3 regions of the Atlantibacter sp. genome follow, and region 1 is predicted to be linked to each of the others. Evidence: predicted binding sites of a transcription regulator. Region 1 holds the regulator's gene; each other region holds the start of a gene.
What was found. Region 1 encodes PhoB, which activates phosphate uptake and scavenging genes when phosphate is short. Its sites were predicted from a motif close to CTGTCATAAAACTGNCNNAT; they were not measured.

Region 1 (8,076 bases):
GGTTTGGATTTTTAACGCGCTGAGGCGCTCCAGTTCCTGCGGCTCCAGCACCGCGGCAAGAAATGCGGTTTCATCGGCAAAGCGGCTTTGCGCCAGGGCTTGCTCAAATTTTTGTGACAGCTGCGCTTCTCGTGCCTGCTCCTGTTGGCACTGTTCGCTGAGCGTTGCCCACTGTACTTCCAGCGTCAGGCACTGATTGTGACACGGCTGCCAGCTCTCCAGCGGTTCGCCGTTCAAGGGGGCGAGCTGCGCGTCTTCTTCCGGGAGCACTGCCAGGATTTCATCACAGCGGGTAAGCAAGTTTTGTAGGGCAAGCTGGCGGGTTTGCTGCTGTTGCCACTGTTGTGCTTCTTGCTCGCGCGCCCGCAGCCAGTCGGCTTCCTGGATCTCATCCGGCAGCGTCAGATCCAGCGCGGCAAATTGTTCGCTGAGCGTCTGGTAGCGCGCTGCCGTTTCTGCTTCGTATTGCGTGATAGCCTGCTGCCTGGCGCGGGCGTCATCCGCCAGGAGTTGGTGCTGTTGCAGCAGGTAAAGCTGCTGTTCGTACTGGGTTTGGGCGTCCAGCCAGGGCTCCAGCGGTTGGCTGGCGTCCAGCGTCGCGCCCAGCGCCTGGCACAGCGTATTCCAGTCTGCGTTCAGCGCCTGCGCTTTCTGGGTAATGCCTGCTGCTTCGGCGTCCAGCTCCATTAACTGCTTTTGCAGCGAGTTTTGCTGGCCGCGCAGCGTCGCGCCCTGTTCGCCCAGCGCCGATTTTTCCTTCTCGAGCTGTTGGTAGCGCGCCTCGCTGTCATTCGGCTGGATAGCGTTATACGCTTCGATGGCCGGATGATGGGTAGAGCCGCACAGCGGGCAGGGCGCTTCAGGCTGGAGCCGCGCCCGCTCCGCCATCAGACCCGCGATGGTTTTTTCCAGTTCCCACACCTGGAAAGCCTTCGCCGCCTCTTCCTGTTTCTCTTTATACGCCGCGCGCTTCTCACCCAACTGACGTTCCAGATCGGCTAACTGACGGGTAATGCCCTGGCGCTGCTGGTCGAGCTGCCCGGCGCGCTGGCGTTGGGCGGCAATATCCCGGTGCAGCACAGCCAGTTTCTGGCGTTGCCCGCGTTGGGCGGCGGCGCGTTGTAGCTGGCTGCTCAGTTCTTCAGGCGTCAGCGTCAGCGTGACGGGGGCTAGCAGCGCCTGTTTTTTCTTTACCTGATCCAACGCGGCACGCAGTTCGCCGAGCCGGCTTCCGTCGCGGCGGCGCTCAGCGAAGGCGAATTTCCAGCCAGCCAGTTCGTTTTGCCACTGGCCCCAGCGGTGGTGGGTTTGCATCAGCGCGGTTATCTGCTCCAGTTCTGACCGTGAATCAGCAGCGCGTTGGGCGATGGCGGCGCGGATCTGCTGGCGGCGCTGCTTCTCATTAAGTAAGCGAGCATTTACTTCATCGCGCTGGGTTTGCGTCCGTTTCAGCGCCTGGCGCTGGTCGCGGCGCTGCTGCCACAGCGGGCGCAGTTTCTCGGCGGGCAGGGCTTGTTCCAGCCTGGCGATATCGGCCTGTGCCGCGAGCTGAGCCTGTTGCGCCTGCGCCAGATCGGTTTGCGCCTGCTGGCAATGGCGCTCGTGCTGCGCTTTGTGGCTTAACCACTGGTGGTGATGCTGGTTGCGCTGGTGCTGCGCCTGCAACGCGTGCTCTTCTGAAGTAAGCGCCTGCAAACTTTCCGCAAGCAGCTGGCGCTGCTCATCATTGAGCAACATTACGCCCTGCGCCTGGGATTGCAGTTTTTCCAGATCGATACGCGCCTGCTTATGCTGCTCAAAAACCCGCGCGGAAATCACGCCGTAAATCTCGGTGCCGGTCAGTTCTTCGAGAAGCTCTGCGCGCTCCTGGGCTTTGGCGTTCAGGAATGCGGCAAACTGCCCCTGCGAGAGCATCATCGAGCGGGTAAAACGGTCATAATCCAGCCCGGTTAATGTGGCAACGGCATCGAGCTTGTCATTCACTTTATCCGCCAGAATTTTCCCGTCGGCGCTACGGGCCAGTTCCACGCGGGGTGGCTGTAGTTTGCCGTCCGGCAGATAGCGGGCGCGATACTGGCTCCAGAACGCGCGATAGGCCACGCCTTTAACTTCAAATTCCACTTCCGCCAGACACTCGGCGGTGTCGCGGGTCATCAAATCATTCTGCGACTGGGAGATGGTGTTGAGGCGCGGCGTCTTGTGATACAGCGCCAGGCAAACGGCATCAAGCAGGGTGGTTTTCCCCGCGCCGGTTGGCCCGGTGATAGCAAACAGTCCATTGCTGGAAAACGGCTCCTGGGTAAAGTCGATTTTCCATTCACCCTTCAGGGAGTTGAGGTTCTTAAGACGCAGGCTCAAAATCTTCATGCGTTTTCCTCCTGCTGCATCGTCTCCAGGGTTTGGGCGAACAGCGTCCTCAACCTGGCGGCTTCATCCTCTTCCAGCGCTTCGCTTTGCAGGCGGCGCTCAAACACTTCCTCTACACTGAGTTCGCTCAGGGTTTCGGTTTCCAGCCGGGCGATAGCCTGTTCCCGCTGCTCGCGGTTACGGCGCAGTAAGATCACTTCCACCGGCAGATTTTCGGTCATGGCAACGATCTGGCGCTGCATATCGTGCAGGAAATCATCGCTGACAATTTCGATATTCAGCCAGGTTTTCGGCTCGGCGGGCGCGTCGCGCCACTGCTCAAGCTGCTGCTCGATTTGCGCCAGCGTGCCTTTGATCATCGCCAGCGGCTGGGTAACCGGTACTGCCAGCGGGGTGATTTTCGCCAGCGATGCGCCGGAAAACTCCACCAGATTCACTACTTTTTCACTGCCGGTTTCATCAAAACTTAACGGGATCGGCGAGCCGCAATAGCGGATATGTTCGCTCTTTGCCACCGCCTGGGCGCGATGAATATGGCCCAGGGCGATGTAATCCGCCGCCGGGAAATGGCTGGCGGGGAACGCGTCGAGGGTGCCGATGTAAATATCGCGTACCGCGTCGGTTTTAGTGACGCCCAGCGCGGTTAAATGGCCGGTTGCGATAACCGGCAGCGCGCGTTCGCCGCGCAACTGGCAGGCGGCTTCAAAGCACTCCTGGTAATGATGGGTAATGGCGTCCAGCAGTTGCAGTTGTTTATCGCTGCCCGATTCGCCGGCGCGGCTTTTGGTGATGTCGCGCGGGCGTAAAAACGGGACAGGGCACAGTACCGCGCCCGGCTCGCCATTCCGTTTATTGATAATCAATGCCTGGCCTTCAGGATCACGCTGCGCGCTGGCGACCACCCGGGTATTCAGGCAGGCCAGCAGTTCGCGGGATTCGTTGAGCGTCGCAACCGAATCATGATTGCCCGCCAGGACGATTAACTCACAGCCGGTCGGCTGGAGATCCACCACGAAGCGGTTATACAGTTCACGGGCGTAGCTCGGCGGCGAACCGGTATCAAAGATATCCCCGGCGACGATAATGGCATCCACCTGCTGCTCCGCCGCCGTCTGGCGCAGCCACGTCAGGAAGGCCTGGTGCTCCGCCGCGCGGCTTTTGGTATAAAAATTTTGACCGAGATGCCAGTCTGAGGTGTGGAGGATGCGCATCGTCATTCCCTGTGGCGTAAAAGCGAAAGGGGGATTATAACCCTCCTTATACTTCACTGTCCTGAGGTCAGATTTATACAGCAAACTGATGGGTCATAAGACCGTCATCTTTTTCATAAATCTGTCATAAAACTGACGCATAATGGCGCCGCATTCAGAAAATTCGACTTAATTTGACAGGGCTAATCATGGCGAGACGTATCCTGGTCGTTGAAGATGAAGCGCCAATCCGTGAGATGGTGTGCTTCGTACTCGAACAAAATGGCTTCCAGCCGGTTGAAGCGGAAGATTATGACACCGCGGTGAATCAGCTTAACGAACCCTGGCCCGACCTTATCCTGCTGGACTGGATGTTGCCGGGCGGTTCCGGGCTTCAGTTTATTAAACATCTCAAACGCGAAGCGCTGACCCGCGATATCCCGGTCATGATGCTGACCGCGCGCGGTGAAGAAGAAGACCGGGTGCGCGGGCTGGAAACCGGCGCGGACGATTACATCACCAAGCCGTTCTCCCCGAAAGAGCTGGTGGCGCGGATCAAAGCCGTGATGCGCCGCATCTCCCCGATGGCGGTGGAGGAGGTGATCGAAATGCAGGGGCTGAGCCTCGACCCCAGCTCCCACCGCGTGATGACTGGCGAAAACCCTCTCGATATGGGCCCCACCGAATTCAAACTGTTACACTTCTTTATGACCCACCCGGAGCGGGTTTACAGCCGCGAGCAATTGCTTAATCACGTCTGGGGCACCAACGTGTATGTGGAAGACCGAACCGTGGACGTGCATATCCGCCGCCTGCGTAAAGCGCTGGAGCTGAGCGGGCACGATCGTATGGTGCAAACGGTTCGCGGAACCGGCTACCGCTTCTCAAGTCGTTTTTAATCACGATAACCGGAGAGTGACGCGTGCTGGAACGGCTGTCATGGAAAAGGCTGGCCCTTGAGCTGGTGCTGTGTTGTATCCCGGCCCTGATTCTGGGGGCCATTTTTGGTTACTGGGCGTGGTTTCTGCTGCTGGCGGTCACCAGCCTGCTGGTCTGGCATTTCTGGAATTTGATGCGCCTTTCCTGGTGGATTTGGGTCGATCGCAGCATGACGCCGCCGCCGGGGCGGGGGAGCTGGGACCCGCTGCTGTACGGCCTGCATCAAATGCAGTTGCGGAACAAAAAGCGCCGCCGCGAGCTGGGCAGCCTGATCAAACGCTTTCGCAGCGGCGCGGAATCCTTGCCGGATGCGGTGATCCTCACCACCGAAGAGGGCAATATCTTCTGGTGTAACGGCCTGGCTCAGCAACTGCTGGGGCTGCGCTGGCCGGACGATAACGGTCAAAACATCCTTAACCTGCTGCGCTACCCCGAATTCACCAACTGGCTAAAGGGGCGGCAGTTTACTCGCCCGCTGAATCTGGTGCTGAATAACGGCCGCCACCTGGAATTCCGCGTTATGCCTTACAGCGAAGAACAGCTATTAATGGTGGCGCGCGACGTGACGCAAATGCACCAGTTGGAAGGCGCACGGCGTAATTTCTTCGCTAACGTCAGTCACGAATTGCGTACACCGCTGACGGTGCTCCAGGGCTATCTGGAAATGATGGACGATAAACCGCTCGAAGGCCCGCTGCGCGAGAAAGCCATCCATACCATGCGCGAGCAAACCCACCGGATGGAAGGCCTGGTCAAGCAACTGCTGACCCTGTCGAAAATCGAGGCCGCGCCCGCGCTGGTGCTGAATGAGCAAATTGACGTGCCGATGATGTTGCGGGTGGTGGAGCGCGAGGCGCAAACCTTAAGCCATAAAAGACATACGCTTACATTTGACGTCGACAGTCATTTAAAAGTGCTGGGCAATGATGAACAACTGCGCAGTGCGATATCCAACCTGGTGTATAACGCGGTTAACCATACCCCGGAAGGCACGGCGATTACCGTAACCTGGCAGCGCACACCGCAGGGAGCAAAGTTTTCGGTACAGGATAACGGACCGGGAATTTCAGCGGAGCATATTCCGCGTCTCACCGAGCGTTTTTACCGGGTGGATAAAGCCCGTTCCCGCCAGACTGGCGGCAGCGGACTGGGGCTGGCGATTGTTAAGCACGCCCTCAGCCACCACGATGCGCGGCTTGAAATCGAGAGCCAGCCTGCTAAAGGCACCACCTTTAGTTTTGTGCTGCCGGAACGGCTTATCGCAAATCCTGCCCCGGTGCGGCAAATCAGCTAAACCCGCTGTAAAACTTAGTTTCCATGGGCCAGTAAACTGGCCCTTTTGCCGTTTGGTTTCCTGAATAACTGTCTTATTTTTGACGGTTGTTTGTTTTTTGTTCGCATTAAAAGCCATAACATTTTTAAGATTCTGGTATGAATATCTAACTCATTTCACGATTGTGGAATAATCTACTGGTTTTTAGATCCCTTATTGCCTTCAAACGTTATAAGCGTTTAAATTGCGCACCTGATGTTGCCAGACTCACTGTAATTTCGTGGTAATCCAAAAAACTATTCTCCGCCACGGCATCAGGTAAGTGTTTTTCGCTGATTTATAACGAAACGACGCTATTTCGCTCAGCGCTGGCAACCTAAACGTCATTCTTTTCAACACCACATCCACAGGCAGTTAGACTTTATGACCCATCAACTGAAATCGCGTGACATCATCGCACTGGGCTTTATGACCTTTGCGCTGTTTGTAGGCGCCGGCAACATCATCTTTCCCCCTATGGTTGGCCTGCAGGCAGGTGAACACGTCTGGACGGCGGCGATTGGTTTTCTGATCACGGCGGTCGGCCTGCCTGTACTGACCGTGGTCGCGCTGGCGAAAGTCGGCGGCGGCGTGGACAGCCTGAGCACGCCGATTGGCCGTGGCGCGGGCATCCTGCTGGCGACCGTGTGCTACCTGGCCGTGGGGCCGCTGTTCGCCACCCCGCGTACCGCCACCGTTTCGTTTGAAATGGGAATTGCGCCGCTGACGGGCGCAGGCCCGATGCCGCTGTTTATCTACAGCCTGATCTATTTCGCACTGGTGATCCTGGTTTCCCTGTATCCGGGCAAACTGCTCGACACCGTGGGCAACTTCCTCGCGCCGCTGAAAATTATCGCGCTGACCATCCTGGCGGTTGCCGCTCTGCTGTGGCCGGCAGGTGATATCAGCGTAGCCACTGACGCTTACCAGCATGCGGCGTTTTCTAACGGTTTCGTTAACGGCTATCTGACCATGGATACCCTGGGCGCAATGGTATTCGGTATTGTTATCGTCAATGCGGCGCGTTCACGCGGCGTCACCGAAGCACGTCTGTTGACACGTTATACCGTCTGGGCTGGCCTGATGGCGGGCGTGGGCTTGACCCTGCTGTACCTGGCTCTGTTCCGCCTGGGTTCAGACAGTGCGAGCCTGGTCGATCAGTCTGCTAACGGCGCGGCAATCCTTCACGCTTACGTGCAGCACACCTTTGGCGGCGCAGGCAGCTTCCTGCTGGCCGCGTTGATTTTCATCGCCTGTATGGTGACGGCGGTTGGCCTGACCTGTGCCTGCGCTGAGTTCTTCGCGCAGTATCTGCCGCTCTCGTACCGCGCGCTGGTGTTTATTCTCGGCGGCTTCTCGATGCTGGTCTCGAATTTGGGCCTGAGCCACCTGATCCAGATTTCTATTCCGGTGCTGACGGCCATTTATCCGCCGTGCATCGTGCTGGTAGTGTTGAGCTTTACCCGCGGTTGGTGGCACAATTCCACCCGCGTTATCGCACCGGCAATGTTAATCAGCCTGCTGTTGGGCCTGATTGACGGCGTGAAGGCTTCAGCGCTGGGCGACATGTTGCCTGCCTGGACGCAGAAAATGCCGCTGGCCGATCAAGGGCTGGCCTGGCTGATGCCGACGGTAGCGATGGTGGTGATTGCCGCTATTTGGGATCGCGCTGCGGGGCGTCAAGTGACCTCCACCGCGCACTAAATAAAGCCGGACAGATTTTAACCACGGAGCCCCCTCCGTGGTTTTTTTATTGTGTAACCAGGTACTTAACAACATGGATAACGGGACTACGCTCAAACGCGGTTTGAGTACACGACATATTCGCTTTATGGCGCTCGGCTCGGCGATTGGCACCGGGCTTTTTTACGGCTCAGCCGACGCCATTAAAATGGCCGGTCCGAGCGTGCTGCTGGCGTATATCATTGGCGGCGTGGCGGCATACATTATTATGCGCGCGCTGGGTGAAATGTCGGTACATAACCCTGCGGCCAGCTCGTTCTCCCGTTATGCCCAGGAAAACTTAGGCCCGCTGGCGGGCTACATCACTGGCTGGACCTACTGCTTCGAAATCCTGATTGTCGCCATCGCCGACGTCACCGCCTTCGGCATTTACATGGGCGTCTGGTTTCCCACCGTGCCGCACTGGGTGTGGGTGCTGAGCGTGGTGCTGATTATCTGCGCCATCAACCTGATGAGCGTCAAAGTGTTTGGCGAGATGGAGTTCTGGTTCTCATTCTTTAAAGTCGCCACCATTATCATCATGAT
Region 2 (8,076 bases), on a different contig from region 1:
GGGACCGGCGTGACGGCCATGGAACAGCCCAAAACCATCCATGATTTTGGTGGATTCCCGCAGGCGCTGTATGACACTCACTACCCGGCGCCGGGTTCACCGGAACTGGCGCAGAGACTGGTCGATCTGCTCGCACCGGTGCCTGTCGCGCTCGACAGGGAGGCCTGGGGGTTTGACCACGGCTCATGGGGCGTGCTGATTAAGATGTACCCGGATGCCGACATTCCAATGGTGCAATTGAGTATAGACAGCACTAAACCTGCCGCCTGGCATTTCGAAATGGGCCGAAAACTCGCGGCGCTGCGTGATGAAGGCATTATGCTGGTGGCGAGCGGCAACGTCGTTCACAACTTGCGTACCGCCCGCTGGCATGGTGAAAATACGCCATATCCGTGGGCGACCGCGTTTAACGATGTGGTAAAAGCGAATCTCACCTGGCAAGGGCCGATAGAGCAGCATCCGCTGGTGAACTTTCTCCAGCAGGAAGGAGGCAACCTGTCCAACCCGACGCCGGAGCATTTTTTACCGTTGCTGTATGTGCTGGGCGCGTGGGATGGCAGCGAGCCGGTCACGGTGCCGGTGGACGGTATCGAGATGGGATCGTTGAGTATGCTGTCAGTGCAGGTCGGTTAAAAAAAGGCGCGATGTCATTCGCGCCCTTGGTATTACTCGATAAAGATATGCGGATAAAAGCGCGAGAGATCCTGTGTGATTAATGCCCGATCTTCACGGATGCCGATCCCGGCAGGTTGATCGTTGATGAGCCAACTGCCGATCAGCGTATAGCTGTCACCAAACTTCGGCAGCGGATAAAATTGCTGCACGATCATGCCTTCCTCGCCATACGGCCCCTCGACTTTTTCCAGCGTTTGACCGTTTTCAATAATGGTGATGTTGGCACCCTCGCGGGAGAAAATCGGTTTCACGACGTATTTGTCCATTGGCGGGTGATCGTCTTCGGCGAAATAAGCGGGCAGCAGGTTAGGGTGGTCAGGGAACATTTTCCACAGCATCGGCAGCAGCGCTTTGTTGGAGAGAATGCTTTTCCAGGCTGGTTCCAGCCAGCGTACGCCCGCGTCTTCCACCTTGGTGGAGAAGATCTCGCGCAGCATGTATTCCCACGGGTACAGCTTGAACAAGTTACTGATCACCTGATCCTGCGGATCGGTAAACTGGCCTTTCTCGCCCAGACCGATGTCGTCAATATATAAGAACTCACTCGCCACGCCTGCTTCTGCGGCGCAGTCCTGCAAATATTGCACCGTACCGCGATCTTCTACCGTGTCACGGCAGCAGGCGAAATGTACCAGGTTGAAGCCGTGCTGCTCTTTCAGCTCCGCGAAACGCGCGATCACCTTTTCTTGCAGACTGTTGAACTGATCGCTGTTGGCCGGGAGCTTGCCTGCATTGATTTGATCTTCCAGCCAGATCCACTGGAAAAACGCCGCTTCATACAGCGAGGTGGGCGTATCGGCATTGTTCTCTAACAGCTTTGGATCGCCGACACCATCCCAGGCCAGATCGAGACGCGAGTAGAGCGACGGCTGCTGGCTGCGCCAGGACTGACGCACAAATTCCCAGGTGTGTTTCGGGATGCGGAATTTGGTCAGCAGGGCATCGCTGGCAACAACTTTCTCCACCACCTGCAAACACATCTGGTGAAGTTCGGCGGTAACGGCTTCCAGGCGTTCCACCTGGCCGAGCGTCAGCTGGTAATAAGCGTCCTCACACCAGTACGGCTCGCCGTACATGGTGTGGAAGTTGAAACCGTATTCGGTGGCTTTTTCGCGCCAGTCCGGGCGCTCGCTAATGGCAATCCGCTCCATCGATCAACCACCCATTGAACGGCTGGAGGTGCCGGTTGCCGAGCTACGCTGCATCGTGGACTGTTTCGCCACTGACTCGCCAAAGCCGCCACGGGTCACGGTGGTGGTGGTCGCCGGTTTCGGTGTCATCGCCGTTTTTGGAACCGTCATGGTACGGCCCGGCTGCGCTGCGCCATAGCTCTTGCCGCTGGCATCGTTGTACTGACCGTACGCCGGGCTTGCCGGGTTGCGCGAGCTGAACAGCGGCTGCTGCGCGAAGCCCGCGCCGCCGCCCATCATGCGGCCCATCATGTAGCCCGCCATTAACGGCATCCAGAAACTGCCGCCGCTGTGGGCCTGCGCCTGGTTTTCACCCGCAACGCCCGCCTGAGCAGGGGCCTGTTGGCACTGGTTTTCACCGAATTCCGCCACGCAGTCTTCGCGGGTGGCGTATTTTGGCGCGGTGCGCTCGGCTTCTTTCAGGGCATTATTGTAAGCCGTAGTACATTCGGCGCTTTTGCCCGGATTAGCGGCCGAACAGTCGTCGGCGTTCTGATAAAGCGAGACAGTCTCATCGCTCTTTTCACAACCCGCGAGCATAAACACGGCAGAGACCGCCAATGCAACCGGAGTTAAGTGGCGCGCGCTAAAGCTTTTGCGAAACGTCGCATGATTGATGGATTTTGTCCGTTTCATTTTATCTTCCTGAACCCAGTGATAATGCAAAGAATTAACTTCAAAGGATAGAGGATGAACGGTCGAAATTAAAGCGGCGGGCGCGCCGGGCGCGGATCTTTACGTTGCCTTACGAAGTTTCGGGGGGTGATTCACACCCCCCGTCGCAGGCTTAATTGCGGAACGGATTTTTACTGTTGCTCTGCGTTGCGGAGGCAGGTTGCAACGCGCTCGCTGGCTGAGCGGCTGGCTGGGTCTGCGCGCTGGTGGTGGCGTAGCCATCCGCAGCGGCATCCTGTCGGGAGTTTTCCGGTGCCACGATTTCAGGCGTGGTAGAAACCGGTTTGCCCAGGTTGCTGTTGAGGATCTGCAGATCCTGCTCGTTCAACGTTCCCAGCGCGGATTTAATATTCAGCTGGTTAATCAGGTAGTTGTAACGGGCACTGGAGAGCTGCTGCTTCGCGTTGTACAGCGTAGTGGTGGCATCCAGCACATCGACGATGGTACGGGTACCCACTTCGTAACCGGCTTCTGTCGCATCTAATGAACTCTGGGCAGAAACCACCGCCTGTTTATAGGCGTTGATGCTGCTGATAGAGGCATTGATGTTATTGAAAGACGAACGCACGGTTTGCACCACGTTGCGGTGTGCGCTTTCAAGCTGCTCGCTGGCACCCACAAAGTTGTACTGCGCTTGTTTAACCTGGGACGTCACCGCGCCGCCGCTGTAGATCGGCAGGGAGAAATTGATGCCCACTTTATTCTGACCAACGTTGCTGTCGTTATACTGGGCGGTATTGGTCGCGGAACCGCTGTAAGAGCTGTCGGAAATGCCGGTCGATGCAGTCAAACCCACTGTCGGCATATGGCCAGTTTCCGCCAGGCGGATTTGCTCGCGGGCCAAATCCTGACTCAGGCGCGCCTGCAACAGCGCCAGGTTGCGGTTTTCCGCTTCTTTCAACAGATTGTTGACTGAATCCGGTTTCGCGGTTTTGAACGCGTCCACGTTCAGCGAAGCCAACTGCGGATAATAGTTGCCGGTCACCTGGCGCAGCTGTTCCAGCGCGTTATCCAGGTTGTTACGGGCGGTGACTTCGTTCGCCAACACGTTATCGTACTGAGAACGGGCGTTCTGCACGTCGGTGATCGCCACCAGGCCCACGTTAAAACGCTGGGTGGTCTGGTCTAACTGGCGATAAATCGCCTGTTTCTGCGCTTCGGTAAAGGAGAGCGCATCGATCGCGCTGAGCACGTTAAAATACGCGGTCGCGGTGTTCAGGATCAGGGTTTGCTGATCGGTCTGGAAAGTGACGTCCTGAATCCCGGCGCTTTTTTCCTGAAGCGTTAGCTGACGCCATTTCGACATATCGAAAATGGTCTGGGTCAACGACAGCGATGCGCTGGTGGTGTTGGAGTTAACGCCATTCGCATCGCGGTAACCGTTACTGTAAGAGTAGTCTGCGCCAAGGCCGAGCTGCGGTAATAAAGGACTGCGAGCTTCGTTGATTTTTTCGAATGCGGCATCACGATCGGCGGCGGATCTACGCAGGTCCGGGTTGCTCAAACGTGCTTGCTGATAAACCTGTAACAGGTTTTCTGCCTGGCTCATGGCGCTGAATCCGGTAAGGCTCAGGCCGATAAGAATGGGGAGCAGTTTCTTCATTTGCATTCCTTGTTGTGAAGCAGAATTTGTTTATTAGCGCTGACAGAAGTCGAAAATTGTCGCCGATTTTAGCAGAATCCGCGATATGTGAAGATTGGCCTTCTGTGCCTTATGCCATTAAATTTCATCAATCTACCATATTGGCGTTATAACGACAGGTAAACTGAGTTGAATACGTTCACCACCATCCTCATTTATAACAGGCTTTGATCATGAGTAAACCAGACGATCGTGCAGTGACTTTTACAAAAAACGATGTAGAAATTATTGCACGGGAAAAACTGTACCGCGGCTTTTTTTCGTTAGATCTGTATCGTTTTCGACACCGCCTTTTTAATGGTGAAATGAGCGGCGAAGTGCGGCGTGAAATTTTTGAGCGCGGTCATGCTTCAGTCCTGCTACCCTTTGACCCTGTGCGCGATGAAGTGGTGCTGATCGAGCAGATCCGTATCGCCGCGTATGACACCAGCGACACCCCATGGTTGCTGGAGCTGGTCGCCGGGATGATTGAACCTGGCGAAAGCGTGGAGGAAGTGGCGCGTCGCGAAGCCATGGAAGAAGCAGGATTGGTGGTGGGACGCACGAAGCCAGTATTGAACTATCTCGCAAGCCCTGGCGGCACCAGCGAGCGGTTATCGATTCTGGTGGGTGAAGTGGATGCCACGCAGGCCGAAGGTATACACGGCCTGGTGGAAGAAAACGAAGATATTCGTGTTCATGTGGTAAGCCGGGAACAGGCATACCAGTGGGTTAAAGAGGGGAAAATCGATAACGCAGCCTCAGTCATCGCACTGCTCTGGCTGCAACTGCACTATCAAGAAATACGTCAAGAGTGGAACACCTGAATATGAAGCGCTATACCCCCGACTTTCCAGAAATGATGCGCCTTTGCGAAACAAATTTTGCAATTTTGCGCCGCTTACTGCCGCGAACGGATGCAGTGGGCGAAACAGTGAGCTATCAAGTCGGCAGCGCGCAATACCGATTAACGATTCTCGAATCCACCCGCTACACTACGCTCGTGGAAATCAAACAGACCGTGCCCGCTATTAGCTACTGGAGCCTGCCGTCAATGTCGGTGCGGCTCTATCATGACGCGATGGTGGCGGAAGTGTGTTCAAGCCAGCAGATCTTTCGCTTCAAAGCACGTTATGATTACCCGAATAAAAAGTTGCATCAACGCGATGAAAAGCATCAGATTAACCAGTTTCTTGCTGATTGGTTGCGCTACTGCCTGGCGCATGGAGCGATGGCGGTTCCGGTTTGTTAGCGTCGTGAAACCTAAGGACACCCTTTGGAACGTTTGTTGAATCTTCCTGTTGCGGATGGGGCGAGCGTCAGGATTTTACAAATTACCGATACCCACCTGTTCGCGCAAAAAAGCGAAACGCTGTTGGGCGTCAATACCTGGAGTAGTTATCAGGCTGTGCTGGAGGCTATCACGGCACAGCAGCGCCCGTGCGACCTGATCGTTGCGACCGGCGATTTAGCGCAGGATCATACGCCGGAGGCTTATCAGCACTTCGCGCAGGGTATCGCCGTCTTTTCTGCGCCCTGCGTCTGGCTGCCAGGCAACCATGATTTCCAGCCCGCCATGTTCAGCGCGCTTCAGGATGCGGGCATCTCCCCGGCGAAGCAGGTGCTGTGCGGCGACAACTGGCAGATCCTGCTGTTGGACAGCCAGGTGTTCGGCGTTCCGCACGGTGAGTTAAGCGAATATCAACTGGATTGGCTGGAAACGAAGCTGGCGGAAAACGCCGAGCGGTTCACCTTGTTACTGCTTCATCACCATCCGTTACCGGCAGGATGCAGTTGGCTGGATCAACACAGCTTGCGTAACGCGGGTGAGCTGGACGCGGTGCTACGCCGTTTTCCGAATGTGCGCCACCTGCTGTGCGGGCATATCCACCAGGAACAGGATCTCGACTGGAATGGCCGCCGTCTGCTGGCGACACCGTCCACCTGCGTCCAGTTCAAACCCCATTGCGCGAACTTTACCCTGGATACCATCGCCCCCGGTTGGCGCTGGCTGGAGCTGTATGCCGACGGTACGCTGACCACCCAGGTCGAACGCCTTGAGGGGACGCAGTTCAATCCTGATACCGCGTCTGAAGGCTACTGATGTCCACGCTTCTCTACCTGCACGGGTTCAACAGTTCGCCACGCTCTGCGAAAGCAACCCTGTTTAAAGCCTGGCTTGAACACCACCACCCGGCGATTAAGATGATCGTGCCGCAACTGCCGCCGTTTCCCTCCGATGCGGCGGAACTGCTGGAGTCGCTGGTGCTGGAGCACGGCGGCGAAGAACTGGCGGTGGTGGGCTCGTCTCTCGGTGGGTATTACGCCACCTGGCTCTCCCAATGCTTTATGCTGCCAGCGGTGGTGGTTAACCCGGCGGTGCGCCCCTTCGAACTGCTGGTCGACTATTTAGGCCAAAACGAGAACCCCTACACCGGGCAGCAATATGTGCTAGAGTCACGCCATATTTACGATCTCAAAGTCATGCAAATCGACCCGCTGGAAGCGCCGGATTTGATCTGGCTGCTCCAGCAGACCGGGGACGAGGTGCTTGATTATCGCCAGGCAGTGGCTTACTACGCTTCCTGCCGGCAGACCGTGATTGACGGGGGTAATCATGCCTTTGTGGGCTTTGAAGATTATTTCTCACAGATTGTCGATTTTCTGGGTATTGAGTAATTCTGCCCGGATTCGATGCCGTTTCTCTCTGAACGAATAAACCATGACGCAATCCTATAACGCTGATGCCATTGAGGTACTCACCGGGCTTGAGCCGGTTCGCCGCCGTCCGGGGATGTATACCGATACCACTCGTCCCAACCACCTTGGGCAGGAAGTTATTGATAACAGCGTGGACGAAGCGCTGGCGGGCCATGCCAAACGCGTAGACGTGATCCTCCACGAAGATCAGTCGCTTGAGGTGATTGACGACGGGCGCGGTATGCCTGTCGATATCCATCCGGAAGAGGGTGTACCTGCCGTTGAGCTGATCCTGTGCCGTCTGCACGCCGGGGGTAAGTTCTCTAATAAAAACTACCAGTTCTCAGGCGGCCTGCACGGCGTGGGGATCTCGGTGGTCAACGCCCTGTCGAAGCGGGTTGAAGTGAACGTTCGTCGTGACGGGCAGATTTACAACATCGCGTTCGCTAACGGCGATAAAGTGAAAGATCTGGACGTGGTCGGCACCTGCGGTAAACGCAATACCGGTACCAGCGTTCATTTCTGGCCGGATGAATCCTTCTTCGATTCCCCGCGTTTTTCAGTTTCGCGCTTAAGCCATTTGCTGAAAGCCAAAGCGGTGCTGTGCCCCGGCGTGGAAATCACCTTTAAAGACAAGGTGAACAACACCGAACAGCGCTGGTGCTATCTCGACGGGCTGAATGATTACCTGAGCGAAGCGGTCAACGGGCTGCCGACGCTGCCGGAAAAACCGTTTATCGGTAATTTCTCCAGCGATACGGAAGCGGTTGACTGGGCGCTGCTGTGGCTGCCGGAAGGCGGCGAATTGCTGACCGAAAGCTACGTTAACCTGATCCCCACCATGCAGGGCGGGACTCACGTTAACGGCCTGCGTCAGGGCCTGCTGGACGCGATGCGCGAATTCTGCGAGTACCGCAATATCCTGCCGCGCGGCGTCAAACTGTCGGCGGAAGATATCTGGGAACGCTGCGCCTATGTGCTGTCGGTGAAAATGCAGGACCCGCAGTTTGCGGGGCAGACCAAAGAGCGACTCTCGTCGCGCCAGTGCGCGGCGTTTGTTTCAGGCGTGGTTAAAGACGCCTTCAGCCTGTGGCTGAACCAGAACGTTCAGGCCGCAGAAATGCTGGCGGAACTGGCAATCTCCAGCGCTCAGCGCCGGATGCGCGCCGCCAAAAAAGTGGTGCGTAAAAAACTCACCAGTGGACCGGCGCTGCC
Region 3 (8,076 bases), on a different contig from region 1:
AACACAAAACCATTATTGGCGACGATGTGTTTGTCGGTTCCGACACGCAACTGGTTGCGCCGGTAACCGTAGCGCGCGGCGTGACCATCGGCGCGGGCACCACGGTTACCCGTAATATCGAAGAAAATGAATTAGTCATCAGCCGCGTGAAGCAGACCCATATTCAGGGCTGGCAGCGTCCGGTGAAGAAAAAATAATTATCCTTGCTGTAAAGCGAGGCCGGGGTGAGAGGAAGCCATAATTCCTCCGCCCCAAAAGCAGTACCACAATAATAACCCCACTCTCTACAAGGCTCGGGGCGCTCGAAAAGAGCAACAAAGGTCGACTGACAACCTATGGCATATCGCCATTATCAGGAAACAAAACTATGTGTGGAATTGTTGGCGCAGTCGCGCAGCGTGATATTGCAGAAATCCTTCTCGAAGGATTACGCCGTCTGGAATACCGTGGTTATGACTCTGCGGGACTTGCGGTTATCAACAGCAGCGGAGAGATGACGCGTTTACGTCGTCTTGGCAAAGTTCAGATGCTGGCGCAAGCCGCACAGGAACAGCCTCTGCATGGCGGTACGGGCATTGCCCATACCCGTTGGGCGACCCACGGCGAACCGTCGGAAATTAACGCACACCCGCATGTGTCCGATCACATTGTGGTTGTTCACAACGGCATCATTGAAAACCATGAGCCGCTGCGCGAGCTGTTGCAGGCGCGCGGATACGAATTTGCTTCCCAGACCGATACCGAAGTCATCGCGCATCTGGTGCACTGGGAGCTGGAGCAGGGCGGCACCCTGCGTGATGCGGTTCTGCGCGCTATCCCGCAACTGCGCGGCGCATACGGCACCGTTATCGTCGACACCCGCAATCCGGACGTGCTGCTGGCCGCGCGTTCTGGTAGCCCGCTGGTTATCGGCCTCGGTATGGGTGAAAACTTTATCGCGTCCGATCAACTGGCGCTTTTGCCAGTGACCCGTCGCTTTATCTTCCTGGAAGAAGGCGATATCGCGGAAGTGACTCGCCGCAACGTCACCATCTTCGATAACAAAGGCGAAGAAGTTAAACGTCAGGATATCGAATCCAACCTGCAATATGACGCGGGCGACAAAGGCGTTTACCGCCACTACATGCAAAAAGAGATCTACGAGCAGCCGAACGCGATCAAAAACACCCTGACCGGGCGCATCAGCCACGGCGAAGTGGATTTAAGCGAGCTCGGCCCTCAGGCTAACGATCTGCTCTCGCAGGTTGAGCATATCCAGATCGTGGCCTGCGGCACCTCCTATAACTCCGGTATGGTGTCGCGCTACTGGTTCGAAGCGCTGGCGGGCGTCTCCTGCGATGTCGAAATCGCCTCTGAATTCCGCTATCGCAAATCTGCGGTACGCCGCAACAGCCTGATGATTACCCTGTCTCAGTCTGGCGAAACTGCCGATACCCTGGCAGCACTGCGCCTGTCTAAAGAGCTGGGCTATCTGGGCTCGCTGGCGGTGTGCAACGTTCCGGGCTCTTCGCTGGTGCGTGAATCCGATCTGGCGCTGATGACCAAAGCGGGCACCGAAATCGGCGTGGCCTCTACCAAAGCCTTCACCACTCAACTAACGGTGCTGTTGATGCTGGTGGCGAAGCTGGCCCGCCTGAAGGGCCTGGATGCCTCTGTCGAGCACGATATTGTGCACGGCCTACAGGCATTGCCGAGCCGTATCGAGCAGATGCTGTCCCAGGACAAGCGCATCGAAGCGCTGGCGGAAGATTTCTCCGACAAGCATCACGCCCTGTTCCTGGGCCGTGGCGATCAGTATCCGATCGCCCTGGAAGGCGCGCTGAAGCTGAAAGAGATCTCTTATATTCACGCGGAAGCCTATGCCGCTGGCGAGCTGAAACACGGCCCGCTGGCGCTGATTGACGCCGATATGCCGGTTATTGTGGTGGCACCGAACAACGAACTGCTGGAAAAACTGAAATCTAACATCGAAGAAGTGCGCGCCCGTGGCGGCCAGCTGTACGTCTTCGCCGATCAGGATGCCGGTTTCTCCAGCAGCGACAACATGCACATCATCGAGATGCCGCATGTGGAAGAGGTGATTGCGCCGATCTTCTATACCGTTCCGTTGCAGTTACTGGCCTACCATGTGGCGCTGATCAAAGGCACCGACGTAGACCAGCCGCGTAACCTCGCAAAATCCGTTACTGTAGAATAATCCCGCAAGCCTCACTGTCATGGTGAGGCTTTCTTTTTTGGCTGGTTTTTATCCAAAAAAATCCCCGTTTTTTTATGACAATGCGTCATCCCGAACTACCTTTAATCTTGTCACAAAAATAAAATTTTACGGCAATAGCGCTGTCATAATTGTGATTATGTCTTTGATAAATAGAGTTTTTCTGGTTGATAATTTCATGAGATTTCCCTTGTCATAAAACTGTCATAATTCGTACATTTAACTGTCACCAAAGTGTCCTATTTTGCTCATCGTAGCCACTAAACAATGAATTACGATCCAGCAGGAGACATTATGAAAGTTATGCGTACCACCGTCGCAACTGTTGTCGCCGCGACCTTATCGATGAGCGCTTTTGCCGTTAATGCTGCGGCGAGCCTGACTGGCGCCGGTGCAACCTTCCCTGCGCCGGTGTATGCCAAATGGGCAGATACCTACCAGAAGTCCACGGGCAGCAAAGTGAACTATCAGGGTATCGGCTCCTCCGGCGGCGTTAAGCAAATCATTGCGAATACCGTTGATTTTGGTGCCTCTGATGCGCCGCTGAGCGACGAAAAACTCCAGCAGGAAGGCCTGTTCCAGTTCCCGACCGTGATTGGCGGTGTGGTGTTGGCGGTGAATCTTCAGGGCGTGAAATCCGGTGAACTGGTGCTGGATGGTAAAACCCTGGGTGATATCTACCTGGGCAAAATCAAAAAATGGGATGACGAAGCGATCGCTAAACTCAACCCTGGCCTGAAACTGCCGTCTCAGAACATCGCCGTGGTGCGTCGTGCTGACGGTTCCGGTACCTCCTTCGTGTTCACCAGCTACCTGGCGAAAGTTAACGAAGAGTGGAAATCCAAAGTAGGTTCAGGCTCTACCGTAAACTGGCCGACCGGTCTGGGCGGTAAAGGCAACGACGGCATCGCCGCCTTCGTACAGCGTCTGCCAGGGTCTATCGGCTATGTAGAATACGCTTACGCTAAGCAGAACAACCTGGCGTACACCAAACTGGTTTCCGCTGACGGCAAACCGGTCAGCCCGACCGAAGAGAGCTTCTCTAACGCTGCTAAAGGCGTGGACTGGAGCAAATCCTTCGCGCAGGACCTGACGAACCAGAAAGGTGACGAGGCGTGGCCGATTACCTCCACCACCTTCATCCTGCTTCACAAAGAGCAGAAGAAACCGGAACAGGGTGCTGAAGTGCTGAAGTTCTTCGACTGGGCCTTTAAAGATGGTGCGAAACAGGCCAATGACCTGGATTACGCCAGCCTGCCGGACAGCGTGGTTGAGCAGATTCGTGCTGCATGGAAAACCAACGTGAAAGACAGCAGCGGTAAAGCGTTGTACTGATTTGCCCCTGAGTCGGTGGGAAGAAATTTCCGGCCGACTGACAATGGGTAATGGCAATACCCTGAAAACTGGCGATAATGCCGGTTTTCAGGGTTCTGACAAAAGAGTGAATTATGGCTGCCACTAAGCCTGCATTTACCCCTCCGGGGAAAAACGGTGACATGATATTCAGCGCGCTGGTAAAACTGGCTGCGCTGATTGTGCTATTGCTGATGGGCGGCATTATCGTGTCCCTGGTCATCTCCTCATGGCCAAGCATTCAAAAATTCGGCTTCTCATTCCTGTGGACCAAAGAGTGGGATGCCCCGAATGACATCTACGGCGCATTAGTGCCGATCTACGGAACCCTGGTAACCTCGTTTATCGCCCTGCTGATTGCGGTGCCGGTGAGCTTTGGTATCGCCCTGTTCCTGACCGAGCTGGCCCCAAACTGGCTGAAGCGCCCGCTGGGTATCGCGATTGAGCTGCTGGCGGCTATTCCGAGTATCGTTTACGGCATGTGGGGCCTGTTTATCTTCGCCCCGCTGTTCGCCACTTATTTCCAGGAGCCGGTGGGCAATGTGCTCTCCACTATTCCGTTTGTTGGCGCGCTGTTCTCCGGCCCGGCGTTCGGTATCGGTATCCTGGCCGCAGGCGTCATCCTCGCCATCATGATCATTCCGTACATTGCCGCGGTAATGCGTGATGTATTTGAGCAAACGCCGGTGATGATGAAAGAGTCGGCCTACGGCATCGGCTGCACCACCTGGGAAGTGATCTGGCGTATCGTGCTGCCGTTCACCAAAAACGGCGTGATCGGTGGCGTGATGCTCGGGCTGGGCCGCGCGCTGGGCGAAACCATGGCGGTGACCTTTATCATCGGCAACACCTACCAGCTCGACAGCGCCTCGCTGTATATGCCGGGCAACAGTATTACCTCCGCGCTGGCCAACGAATTCGCCGAAGCGGAATCCGGTCTGCACGTGGCAGCGTTGATGGAACTGGGCCTGATCCTGTTCGTGATTACCTTTATTGTGCTGGCGATTTCTAAAGTCATGATTATGCGTCTGGCGAAAAACGAGGGGGCACGCTAATGGCGACCATCGAATTGCAATCCTCTCAGGAACTGGCGGAATCGCGCCGCAAAATGCAGGCGCGTCGCCGCGCTAAAAACCGCATTGCCCTGACGCTGTCGATGGCCACCATGGCCTTCGGCCTGTTCTGGCTGATCTGGATTTTGTTCTCGACAATTACCCGCGGCTTTGACGGGATGTCGCTGGCGCTGTTCACCGAAATGACCCCGCCGCCGAATACCGCTGGCGGCGGTCTGGCCAACGCCCTGGCGGGCAGTGGGTTACTGATCCTGTGGGCGACCGTATTTGGTACGCCGCTGGGCATCATGGCGGGTATTTATCTGGCCGAATATGGCCGTAAATCCTGGCTCGCCGAAGTGATCCGCTTTATTAACGATATTCTGCTCTCCGCACCATCGATTGTGGTCGGCCTGTTTGTCTACACCATCGTAGTGGCGCAGATGGAGCACTTTTCCGGCTGGGCTGGCGTGATCGCGCTGGCGCTGCTGCAAATTCCTATCGTTATCCGTACCTCCGAGAACATGCTGAAGCTGGTGCCGGATAGCCTGCGTGAAGCGGCCTATGCATTGGGCACGCCGAAGTGGAAGATGATTTCCGCAATTACCCTGAAAGCCTCGGTCTCCGGGATTATCACCGGCGTTCTGCTGGCAGTAGCGCGTATTGCGGGTGAAACGGCTCCGCTGCTGTTTACCGCGTTGTCCAACCAGTTCTGGAGCACCGATATGATGCAGCCTATCGCTAACCTGCCGGTGACCATCTTTAAATTCGCCATGAGCCCGTTCGCCGAATGGCAACAGCTGGCCTGGGCCGGGGTACTGATTATTACCCTCTGCGTCCTGTTACTGAACATCCTTGCGCGCGTACTGTTCGCGAAGAGCAAACACGGTTAATTACTGCGGCGCGGCGGATGCGGCGTCGATGAGGAAAAGAAGACGATGAGTATGGTTGAACACACCCCCGGTAAAATTCAGGTTCGTGATTTGAACTTCTATTACGGGAAATTCCATGCCCTGAAAAATATCAGTCTGGATATCGCCAAAAACGAAGTGACGGCATTTATCGGCCCGTCAGGCTGCGGCAAATCCACGCTGCTGCGCACCTTCAACAAAATGTTTGAGCTTTACCCGGAGCAGCGCGCGGAAGGCGAGATCCTGCTGGATGGTGAAAACATCCTGAACCACGCCCAGGACATCGCGCTGCTGCGCGCTAAAGTCGGGATGGTTTTCCAGAAGCCGACGCCGTTCCCGATGTCGATTTACGACAACATCGCCTTCGGCGTCCGCCTGTTTGAAAAGCTGTCGCGCAGCGATATGGACGAGCGCGTACAGTGGGCTTTGACCAAAGCCGCATTATGGAATGAAACCAAGGATAAATTACACCAGAGTGGGTACTCTCTCTCAGGTGGTCAGCAGCAGCGTTTGTGCATCGCGCGCGGTATTGCCATCCGCCCGGAAGTCCTGTTGCTGGATGAACCCTGTTCGGCGCTCGACCCAATCTCAACGGGCCGTATTGAAGAGTTGATCACCGAGCTGAAGCAGGATTACACCGTGGTTATCGTGACGCACAACATGCAGCAGGCAGCGCGTTGTTCTGACCATACTGCGTTTATGTATCTTGGCGAATTGATCGAGTTCAGCAACACGGATGACATCTTTACCAAGCCGAAGATGAAGCAAACGGAAGATTACATTACTGGCCGCTACGGTTGATGGGGAGTTAACCATGGACAATCTGAATCTCAACAAACATATTTCCGGTCAGTTTAATGCGGAGCTGGAACATATCCGCACCCAGGTGATGACGATGGGCGGGCTGGTGGAACAACAGCTCTCTGACGCAATTACCGCTATGCACAATCAGGACGGCGAGCTGGCGAAGCGCGTTATTGACGGCGACCAGCAGGTCAACATGATGGAAGTCGCCATTGATGAAGCCTGCGTGCGCATCATTGCTAAACGCCAGCCCACCGCCAGCGACCTGCGCCTGGTGATGGCGATCATCAAGACCATCGCCGAGCTGGAGCGCATTGGTGACGTGGCTGACAAGATTTGCCGCACCGCGCTGGAGAAATTCTCCCAACAGCATCAGCCGCTGTTAGTGAGCCTGGAATCCCTGGGCCGCCATACCGTTCAGATGCTGCACGATGTGCTGGACGCCTTCGCCCGTATGGATCTGGACGAAGCGGTACGGATTTACCGCGAAGATAAAAAAGTGGACCAGGAGTATGAGGGCATCGTGCGTCAGTTGATGACCTATATGATGGAAGATTCGCGCACCATCCCAAGCGTACTGACCGCCCTGTTCTGCGCCCGCTCTATCGAGCGTATCGGCGACCGCTGCCAGAATATTTGCGAATACATTTTCTACTTCGTGAAGGGCCAGGATTTCCGTCACGTCGGCGGGGATGAGCTGGATAAGCTGCTAGCGGGCAAAGACCCGAAAGAGTAAAACAATAACGCCAGCGTCCGCTGGCGTTTTTCATTCAGACTATTCAGTAATATCCCAACCGCGCGCGCGCCACAGTTCAGGCAGCTGCGACAGCGCGGTAAACGACGTCACTTTCGGGTGGTCGATCGGCTTGTTATGCGGATCTGCGCAGAAGTAGTACACCTCCATGCCCGCCGCCACACCGGCCATCGCGCCCGCTGACGAGTCATCTACCAGCACGCAGTTTTTCACATCGACCTGCATCGCATCGGCCGCGTGGTGCATAATCGCCGGGTCCGGCTTCCAGCGTTGAATGTCATACCCGCTGTACAGCAGATCCGGGAAGTGGTCGAGCATGCCGGTTTTACCCAGTGAGTGCTGCATTTTGGTGACCGGGCCGTTAGAGACGATACACATCGGCACTTTCATCTTTTTCAGCAATTCCGCTGCGCCTTCAATTTCTACCAGTTCGCTCTCAAACAGTCTGGCAACTTCGGCGCGATACACGGCTTCCAGATCGGCTTTGTTCAGATTCACGCCGTGCTGATTGCTGATGGTATCGATGATCTCGTAGAGCTTTATCCCCTTGAAGGTCTTATGTACCTCCTCCAGATCGAGCTGGATGCCATATTGCGCAAACATATGCACGTAAGCTTTAGAGCAGATCACTTCACTGTCGACCAACGTGCCATCACAGTCAAAAAATACCGCATCAATCCGGGACATGCCGTTTCCTTTGTTAAGAATGAAACAGCATTTTACCTGATTGCGCAAATTTTTGCGCCGCGCAAACGATCCCGTCTAAGCAAAATCAATGAAAAAAAGTCTGTGATAGCCGTCAAACTGACGCTTTTTTGGTATAGGATAACCGGCGAATTTTCCCTCCTCATGTTCGGAAACTGATAATGAGCCAACAAAACGCTACTCCGGCTTCGCAACCGGGGGTGCTTGAGCGCGTGTTTAAACTGCGTGAACACGGCACAACCGCCCGTACCGAAGTGATTGCCGGTATCACGACTTTCCTGA

Region 2: the regulator PhoB is predicted to act here: its motif matches at 4,265-4,284, upstream of nudF (ADP-ribose diphosphatase).
Region 3: the regulator PhoB is predicted to act here: its motif matches at 2,406-2,425, upstream of pstS (phosphate ABC transporter substrate-binding protein PstS).

Annotation. Positions count from the first base shown of each region.
Region 1 is NZ_DAMBQK010000033.1:872-8,947, forward strand. It holds gene sbcC (exonuclease subunit SbcC) at 1-2,367, opposite strand, end outside; gene sbcD (exonuclease subunit SbcD) at 2,364-3,578, opposite strand; gene phoB (phosphate response regulator transcription factor PhoB) at 3,767-4,456, shown strand; gene phoR (phosphate regulon sensor histidine kinase PhoR) at 4,480-5,790, shown strand; gene brnQ (branched-chain amino acid transporter carrier protein BrnQ) at 6,193-7,512, shown strand; gene proY (proline-specific permease ProY) at 7,586-8,076, shown strand, end outside.
Region 2 is NZ_DAMBQK010000006.1:76,709-84,784, reverse strand. It holds gene ygiD (4,5-DOPA dioxygenase extradiol) at 1-633, shown strand, start outside; gene RT120_RS08115 (glutathionylspermidine synthase family protein) at 666-1,826, opposite strand; gene RT120_RS08110 (DUF1190 family protein) at 1,830-2,501, opposite strand; gene tolC (outer membrane channel protein TolC) at 2,653-4,143, opposite strand; gene nudF (ADP-ribose diphosphatase) at 4,356-4,988, shown strand; gene RT120_RS08095 (DUF1249 family protein) at 4,991-5,413, shown strand; gene cpdA (3',5'-cyclic-AMP phosphodiesterase) at 5,438-6,265, shown strand; gene yqiA (esterase YqiA) at 6,265-6,840, shown strand; gene parE (DNA topoisomerase IV subunit B) at 6,884-8,076, shown strand, end outside.
Region 3 is NZ_DAMBQK010000026.1:27,726-35,801, forward strand. It holds gene glmU (bifunctional UDP-N-acetylglucosamine diphosphorylase/glucosamine-1-phosphate N-acetyltransferase GlmU) at 1-197, shown strand, start outside; gene glmS (glutamine--fructose-6-phosphate transaminase (isomerizing)) at 368-2,197, shown strand; gene pstS (phosphate ABC transporter substrate-binding protein PstS) at 2,510-3,550, shown strand; gene pstC (phosphate ABC transporter permease PstC) at 3,664-4,623, shown strand; gene pstA (phosphate ABC transporter permease PstA) at 4,623-5,513, shown strand; gene pstB (phosphate ABC transporter ATP-binding protein PstB) at 5,559-6,332, shown strand; gene phoU (phosphate signaling complex protein PhoU) at 6,346-7,071, shown strand; gene yieH (6-phosphogluconate phosphatase) at 7,111-7,776, opposite strand; gene RT120_RS18715 (NCS2 family permease) at 7,956-8,076, shown strand, end outside.